DNA from 2 places in the Thermoanaerobacter sp. RKWS2 genome. Region 1 is predicted to be linked to the other one. Evidence: a T-box and tRNA genes for the amino acid it is inferred to sense, from the RefSeq annotation. Region 1 holds a T-box; the other holds one or more tRNA genes.
What was found. The T-box of region 1 lies ahead of OEI98_RS04460 (valine--tRNA ligase). A T-box ahead of a tRNA ligase gene usually reads a tRNA of that ligase, here a tRNA-Val.

Region 1 (4,434 bases):
ACTTTATCTTGACTAAACCTCATATCGTTTCCTGGAGCATTTCCTATGACTAATGTAAACCTTAAAGTGTCTGCTCCATACTTTTCAATAACCTCTAACGGGTCTATTCCATTGCCAAGAGATTTGCTCATTTTTCTACCTTGAGCATCCCTGACTAAACCATGTATCAAAACATGCTTAAATGGTACTTCTTTCATAAATTCCAAACTCATAAAAATCATTCTTGCAACCCAGAAGAAAATTATGTCATATCCCGTAACAAGTACATCTGTCGGATAGAAATATCTTAAATCTTCTGTTTCTTCTGGCCAACCCATAGTAGAGAAAGGCCAAAGTGCAGAACTAAACCAAGTATCTAATACATCTTCGTCTTGATGTATGTTGGTACTTCCACAAGCTTCACATTTTTCCGGGTCTTTACGCGATACAGTTATATGACCACAGTCATCACAATACCAGGCAGGAATTCTGTGTCCCCACCATAATTGCCTTGAAATACACCAATCCTTTATGTTTTCTAACCAATTAATGTATATTTTTTCAAACCGTTCTGGCACAAACTTAATTTTTCCTTCTTTTACAACTTCTAAAGCAGGTTTCGCTAAAGGCTCCATCTTTACAAACCACTGCTTGGAAAGTAGAGGTTCAACTACCGTATCGCACCTGTAACAATGTCCCACATTGTGAACGTGGTCTTCAACTTTTAGAAGTAGTCCGAGATTTTTGAGGTCTTCAACTATTCTTTCTCTCGCCTCATATCTATCAAGACCTTTATATTTTCCTCCGTTTTCATTAATCGTCGCATTCTCATTCATTATATTAATAAATGGAAGATTGTGTCTTGTCCCCATCTCAAAGTCATTTGGATCGTGAGCAGGTGTAACTTTAACAGCACCTGTTCCAAATGAAGGGTCAACATAGCTGTCAGCAATTACAGGTATCTCCCTTCCTACAAGTGGCAGTATCAAAGTCTTACCTACCACATCCTTATACCTTTCATCATCAGGATTTACAGCAACTGCTACATCCCCCAGCATCGTCTCAGGCCTTGTAGTAGCTATAACTACATATCCATCTTCACCTTTTATGGGGTATTTGATGTACCACAAATGCCCTTTTTGCTCTTTATGTTCCACTTCCGCATCAGATAAAGCAGTGTTGCAGTCTGGGCACCAATTTATTATCCTGTCACCTCTGTATATGAGCCCTTTTTCATAGAGTGAAACAAAAACTTCTCTTACCGCCTTTGAACATACTTCATCCATAGTAAAGCGTGTCCTTGTCCAATCACAAGAAGAACCCAACTTTTTTAATTGGCTTAAAATACGGTTTTCGTATTTGTCCTTCCAGGCCCATGCCCTTTTCAAAAACTCTTCTCTTCCTATTTCTTTCTTTGTAAGCCCCGTTTCTTCTCTTATCGTGTCTAAAACTTTTACCTCCGTCGCAATGCTGGCGTGGTCTGAGCCAGGTATCCACAAAGCTGCATAACCCTGCATTCTTTTCCATCTTATCAATATGTCCTGCAAAGTATTATCAAGTGCATGTCCCATATGCAATTGCCCTGTTATGTTTGGAGGCGGTATAACAATGGTAAATGGCTGTTTTTCAGGGTCTATTTTAGGAGTAAAATATCCTTTTTCCATCCAAAAAGCATAAATTCTATCTTCAAATTCCTTTGGATTGTAGGTTTTAGCTATCTCTTTCATGCCTTACACTCCCTCCGTAAAATTTTAAAACCCTTTCACCCACAAAGGGCGAAAGGGCATTTCGCGGTACCACCTTTATTTATCACTCAAGCTATAACGGGCATACCCGTTTAAACCTACTCAACTTCGGTTTACAGGCTCCAGAGCTACCTTCAGTGTACCTTTGGCGGGAATCCTTTCAGCCCATGGGATATCCCTCTCTTTAGCCAGTATACACTTACTCCTCTCTTTCATAGCCTCATATTCCATTTGATATATAATATATATAAAATCTCACCAATTGTCAACAGTTAAGTTGTTTTAAAGCAAACAATCAGATTAAATTTGCATAAGTATGATATAATGATAATAAGAAGATGTTTTAAATCGAGGTGTAAAAAATGTTAAAATTTCATGTTAAGGCAATTACGATGGACGTAGAAGGAAATTTCTCCGTCCTATTGACAGATGAAGAGGAAAAGAAAGTTTTACCTATAGTTATAGGTCCACTGGAAGCTCAAAACATAGCTATCCCTCTTCAAGGAATTACACCGCCTCGCCCTTTAACCCCCGACCTTTTAAAATCTGTTATTGAACAACTTGGAGGAAAACCTGAAAAAGTTGTAATTACTGATTTAAAAGATGACACTTATTATGCAGAGCTTTATATAAAACAAGGGGATAGAGTTATAAAATTAGACTCAAGACCCAGTGATGCGATAGCTTTGGCAATGCGAACTGATATACCAATTTTCATAAATGTTCGTTTAGCGGAATTCACTTATGATATTGCAGATTTAAAATTTGATGATGGAGATAGTTAAAATTCTACTGGCCCTCTTAAAAATTTAAGAGGGTTACTTTTTTAAATAATTGTTAACCATTATTTAAAAATAGTTGACAATTCTTTTTAAAAAAAATATAATAATTGTTGTAATAATACAATGAGGAGGAAAAATATGATAAAAACTAAAGACATGATTTTAGCTTCTCTTTTTGCTGCTATTACTTTTATAATGGGTTTTGTAAAAATCCCCTTACCTTTTTCTCCAGTACCTATCACAGGACAAACTTTTGCAGTAATGTTAGCTGGAGGGCTTTTAAATCCTACATTAGCATTTTTGAGCCTTTTTATTTTTGACCTTTTAGGTGCAATTGGAATACCTGTCTTTTCTGGACTTACAGGAGGTTTAAATGTTTTAGTAGGACCTACAGGAGGATATATTTTAAGTTGGCCCTTTGCAGCTTTTTTAATTTCTTTGACTTTAAAAAATAAAAAAGCAAATTTTATTAATATTTTTATAAGCTATCTTTTATTTGCAATAATTTTTGTTTATATTTTAGGAGTAACTCAGCTCTCTTTTGTTACAGGAATACCATTTAAAAAAGCCATTTTAGCCGGGGCACTTCCTTTTATACCTGGCGACTTAATCAAAGCATTTATCGCTTCCTATCTCACTTTAAAATTAAAACCTGTTATAAAATCTAATGAAAAAAGGCAAGGTTGAACCCTTGCCTTTTTTCATTACTGCTGAACAGTTGGTCCAAAGTTTCCTCTATAGCCTGCTCCTTTATGCGCTCCTTTAGCACCAAAACCTGCTCCCAAGCCTACACCTGTATTGCCATTGCTATTTTTTCCAAGTCCAAGACCTAAACCTACACCTGAACCTTTACCATATTGACAGGTTCCATCCCATGAATTTATCTTGTCTTCAATGGTTTTTTTGATTGTGTCAGCCCTATCCTGAGTTATTTTACCATCTTTAACTAATTGGTCTATAAACCCTTCTTTTTGCTCAATTAAAGCTTTTTTCAGATTGTCAAGTGTTATGCCATTTTCTTCTGCAATCTGAACTATTGTTTTCCCTGATTGAAGTTCACTTAAAATTTCATCTGCTGTCTTACCAGTCAGTTTTGCAAGAAAATCTGCATTTCTACTCATTCCGTATCTTGGTGCTGTCGTAGAATATTGAGGTGGAGTTGAAGAACTAGCTGTATTGCCAGTTGTGGCTGCATAAGCAGCTATTCCACTTAAAAGCATACCTCCTGTAAGTACTACTGCTACTACCTTTTTGAAATTCATTTAAAACCACACTCCTTTTTTGATTTTTGTTTTTTGTTTTTTATTTGTTACACTTATATAATAACCTTTTAGTTTGAGGTAACTATATTGGATTTGTGAAGGATGTGTGAAAATTCGTTTAAATTAATATGAGTATTGGCAATCTATAAAGTTTTGACAATATAAAAAAGAGATGGCTTCCCACCACCTCTTCTAACAATCAAATATTAAATTCATCAAATCGAATTATTGTAGCTTTGTGGAACACTATTCTGTTGATTATTTTCATTTTGCCATTTACCTTTAAAATCTCCTCTTTTTCCTTCAAAATGTTTGAAAAATCCTTGAGGCAATCCGTTTTGTTCCATATTTTTTACCATTCTATCAATTCTATTTTTAATCGTATTTCCTTGGTCCTGAGTAATAACTCCAAAGCTTACAAATTTATCAACTAATTGTTTTTGCAATTGTGCCATTTGTTTGTAATAATTGATTAACTCATCCTTTTGCTGGTCTGTCAATTTAGATGGATCAACACCTCTCAAAATAAACCCTAATCCATCGTTGCCACCAAACATAGCATAGCCTTTTTTATCAGCATTAGCTATTGCATTATCTATCGCACTTGTGATTTTGTTTGCTTGGTCTTGAGTCAATAATCCTTCAGATACCAATTTGTTTACTATA
Region 2 (4,434 bases), 920 kb from region 1:
AAACTCCTCTTTTATCTTCTTTAGCAATTCCTCTTTTGTCATTATATCTACCGCAGTCATAGCCAGAGCTTTGGCTGCAAGTACGGCTGCCTCCTTTCCCCTCTCTGAACCTGCAGCTTTCAAAAATTCCAAGCTATGAGGTGCTATGTCCTCTTCAGCTATGGCAATGTGGGGATGGATAGAAGGCACAACCTGGCTTACATTTCCCATGTCCGTTGAGCCAACGCCCTCTTCCTTATCGCTTATATCATGATAACCCAGTTCCTTTAAATTAGCTTTAAATGTCTCAGCCATAGTTTTATTGGTTATTAGGTTGTCAAAGCCAAGCTCAAAATTTCTATATGAAAGCTTTGCTCCAGTTGCCACCTCAGCACCCTTGGCACAGGCTATTACTTTTTCCTTTACCTCCAGCATGTATTTTTTTCTTTTGCCCTCACGTAAAAGCGGGCGACAGCTCTTTCGGGAATAATATTGGGAGTGTATCCTCCTTCGGTAATTATCCCATGGATTCTCGCATCAGGTCTCAACTGCTGCCTTAAGGCATTGATACCGTTGAAAAGAAGGATGACCGCGTCCAGAGCATTTATGCCTAGGTGAGGTGCAACGGCGGCATGCGCTGCTTTACCCGTATATGTAAACTCCAGAGGTTCTATGGCAAGGGAAGTAGTATATACAGTAGTTCTATTGCCAGGATGTACCATCATAGCTGCATCCACATCATTAAAAATACCTCTTTCTACTAGTATTACCTTGGCACCGTCAGTTTCTTCTGCAGGGGAACCTACTAACATCACTTCGCCGAAAAGCTCTTCATCTAATGCCCCTAAGGCTGCTGCAGCTCCAAAACTTGCAGCTGCAATTAAGTTATGACCACAAGCGTGACCTATTTCTGGAAGAGCATCATACTCAGCCAAAAGCGCCACCTTGGGACCAGGTTTTTTACCTTTTTTCTGTGCCAAAAAAGCAGTTGGCAGGCCTTCGACTTCATTTACTAAAAAACCATAACCGTTTATTTTTTCCTTTAATAGTTTTGAAGCTTTAAATTCTTGATTTCCAAGCTCAGGATTTTTGTATATCTCATCAGCAATTTCAAAAATCTCCCCCTTAATACTATCGATAAAAGAAATGACCTTCTTTTTCAATTCTTCCACACCTATAACTCCTTCCTAACCTATATGAATTTTACAAAAATGTTTATCAATATCACTAAGCAGTCTATAAGCATTTCTTCATTTAGAATAAGGGGATTTACGGTTCTGTTGATTTAACCATAATCCCAGCCAAGGATAACGAAAGTAATGATTACTATTGTGTATAACATGTTGTAATTTATGTTATCAATTTAAAACTGTAAAGTCAAGAACCTTTTTGTATCTCCCTCAAATAGGTATAGACATATTTACCACTTAGAGAATAATTACAAAAACATTGAAGAAGAAAACACATAAAAAGAATAGAGCTGCCTCCTTGGGCAACAGGGGCAAAATATTACCATTCCTGCATAAACATCAAAAAATAAAAATCCCGGCATCTATACAATGCCGGAAAATCTTCATATTATTGGTGGGGTTAACAGGGATCGAACCTGTGACCTCTACGATGTGAGCGTAGCGCTCTGACCAGCTGAGCTATAACCCCACTTTCTATATTTTTATTATATACATCTCTCTAAAATATGTCAATCACAAATTTTTTAATACAAAGAAGGACTTTAAACGTTTTAATAGAATTTATAATATAAAACCACTTACTTGCATAATAACATATACTATATAGTAAAAATCACCAAATAAGAATATCATTTTATAAAAAGAGGGATATCATGAATGACTTATTATCATTGAGATGCATAAACATTACTTTGAGCGAAATTCTTAGCGACGAATACCTTTCCCTCATGAAGTGGGAAATAGAAAAAATTTTACAAATTAACTTGATACAACATATTCTAAAATATGAAGACGATACTGAATGGTTTATTCTTCTAAATGGAATAGAAAAAAACTTTCGACTTTGGCTGACAATTTTCCAAGACTCTTATGAACCAGTTAATAGAATTATAATTAATGAACTTTCTGTGTCTTTTGAAAAAGAAATTGACAAAAAAGAACTAGAAAAACAAATTATAAAAACTGTTTCTGAGTTTTTACGCGATATTGGTGTCATTTCAGTATATTCTAATAATACATCTTTGCCTTGGGAAGAATTAGGATTTATGCTAGAAGAAAATAAATTATATTTTAGTTTAAAATAAAACCCCTCAAAAGAGGGATTTTATTTTGCTAATTCATATATAGCGTGAGCATAAATTTTTGCATTTAATATCAAATCTTCAATTTCTATATATTCATCCGCTTGATGTGCTAACTCTGGCTTGCCTGGAAAAACAGGCCCAAATGCTACTGTGTTAGGCATCTCTTTCGCATAAGTTCCTCCACCTATTGCTAAAAGCTCTGCTTTCTGTCCCGTCTGTTCTTCATAAACTTTGCTCAAAGTTTTTATCAAAGGATGGTCTGGTGGGAAATACAAAGGTGGTTGATGGAGCATGTCTTCTATTCTCATCCCATTAGTTTTGATTTTTTCTTCAAAAATATTCATCCAATCCTCATATTTATATTTTACAGGATATCGAATATTTAATCCTAATACTCCTTTGTTTTCATCTAATTGAATAGTACCAACGTTAAAAGTCAATTCTCCTGTTTCATCTTTTAAGTATATCCCAAAAGTTTTTCCATCTGTTTCCATTCCCACATTTGTAGCAAAGAAATGTATAAAATCTTTGACATCGCTATCCTCTAAATCTATTCTGTCAAGGAAGAGAAATAGCTGCATTATAGCATTTTTCCCTAAGTGTGGAAGGCTGCCATGAGCCGAAACCCCTACTGATTTGATTACAAGCATTTCGTCTTTTTCTTCAGCCTTCAAATTGTAACCAGTCTCTTTTATGAAGGCTTCTAACTTATCTTGAATTTCTTTCTTCTTATTTGCCTCTTTTACCTCTAATCCAGCTTCACAATAGCCTGGTACTACATTAGGCCTTTCTCCACCTTTGATGTATTTTATAACAATGTTGCTGGACTTTTTATTAAAGTCTTTTACCACATTAAACATTGTTATTCCTTTTTCTGCATATATAATTGGATATTGAGCATCAGGAGTAAAGCCCATTGTAGGAGCTTCATCGTGTTTTAAATAATAAGCAATCTCGTGAGAACCTGTCTCTTCATTTGTTCCAAATAAAATTCTCACTCTTTTAGAAAGCTTTAACCCAGCGTCTTTTATAGCCTTTAGCCCGTATAAAGCAGCAATTATAGGGCCCTTATCATCTACAGTACCTCTCCCATATATCTTTCCATCATGTATTTCAGCACCATAAGGTGGATAAGTCCACCCATCACCTTCTGGAACTACATCTAAATGTCCCAAAACTCCTATCATTTCTTCTCCTTCGCCGTATTCTGCATACCCTACATAGCCATCCACGTTTTTAGTCCTAAAGCCTAAACTTTGTGCAATCTCTAAAGCTTTGTCCAATGCCTTAGCAACACCTTCTCCATAAGGCATTCCTGGTTTCGGTTCATCTTGTACGCTTTTTATCTTGACTAACTCTTGAACAGATTTTATAATGTCATCTCTCATATTGTCTATGTAGGAATTTAAATCCATAAAAATCCCCCCAATAATTTGGTAATCACATCTCTATTATATACCTTTACTTAAATGTTTTCAATATTTTTCTATCTGCTTCCTATTTTCTTACCTATAACATTCCAAAAGGAAGGGGTTTCAAAGCCAATCCTCCACACACATATGCCATGTAAATTATACCTTTTAGCAACTTCTATCTTCTCAGCTAAAGTGGCAGAGTTTTCAAACCATACCTCTCTCGTTATTCCCGTGTTTTTGTCATAATAGACATAATAAGGCTCTTGGTATTGGTCGCTCCACTTTATTTGAATTCCTTGAATTTGTGCTTTTGTAAGTATTTCTTTTGTAGGGCGAGAGAAACCACCACTTTTACTTGCAGGCCAATCATATCCATAAGTAGCTACTCCTAAACATATTTGTTCAGGTTTAAAACCTTCATTTAGTGCATCTTTGACGTTGTACTCCACCCACTGCTCAGGAGAAACAGGTCCCGGCGGTGAAGAAGCATTATGCCTATCATAGGTCATCAAGGTGACATGGTCCACTAAAGGCGCTAATTCGTGATAGTCGTATATACCTGATATTTCTTTAGGTACCTGATAATGAGGTATAACGGAAATGTCAAGAATTTTACCTTCTTTTTTGATAAGCGGTCTTATTTTGCTTATAAAAGCCGTAAGATAATCTTTGTCCTGAACATAATTTTTAGTTCCATGAGGAATAAACTCAAAATCTATGTTGTAACCGTCAAAATCATGTTTTTTTAATAAAGCCATTAATTGA

Region 2: it has a tRNA-Val gene. The T-box ahead of OEI98_RS04460 (valine--tRNA ligase) is inferred to sense a tRNA for this amino acid. The anticodon was not compared.

The regions. Positions count from the first base shown of each region.
Region 1 covers NZ_CP110888.1:895,972-900,405, reverse strand. Annotated here, with positions in the region: gene OEI98_RS04460 (valine--tRNA ligase) at 1-1,706, opposite strand, end outside; T-box leader at 1,748-1,949, opposite strand; gene OEI98_RS04455 (bifunctional nuclease family protein) at 2,087-2,509, shown strand; gene OEI98_RS04450 (biotin transporter BioY) at 2,645-3,193, shown strand; gene OEI98_RS04445 (DUF2680 domain-containing protein) at 3,211-3,768, opposite strand; gene OEI98_RS04440 (YckD family protein) at 3,984-4,434, opposite strand, start outside.
Region 2 covers NZ_CP110888.1:1,819,949-1,824,382, forward strand. Annotated here, with positions in the region: partial or broken gene OEI98_RS15355 (M20 family metallopeptidase) at 1-1,151, opposite strand, end outside; tRNA gene OEI98_RS09685 (tRNA-Val) at 1,562-1,638, opposite strand; gene OEI98_RS09690 (hypothetical protein) at 1,823-2,254, shown strand; gene pepV (dipeptidase PepV) at 2,275-3,669, opposite strand; gene OEI98_RS09700 (glycosyl hydrolase family 18 protein) at 3,741-4,434, opposite strand, start outside.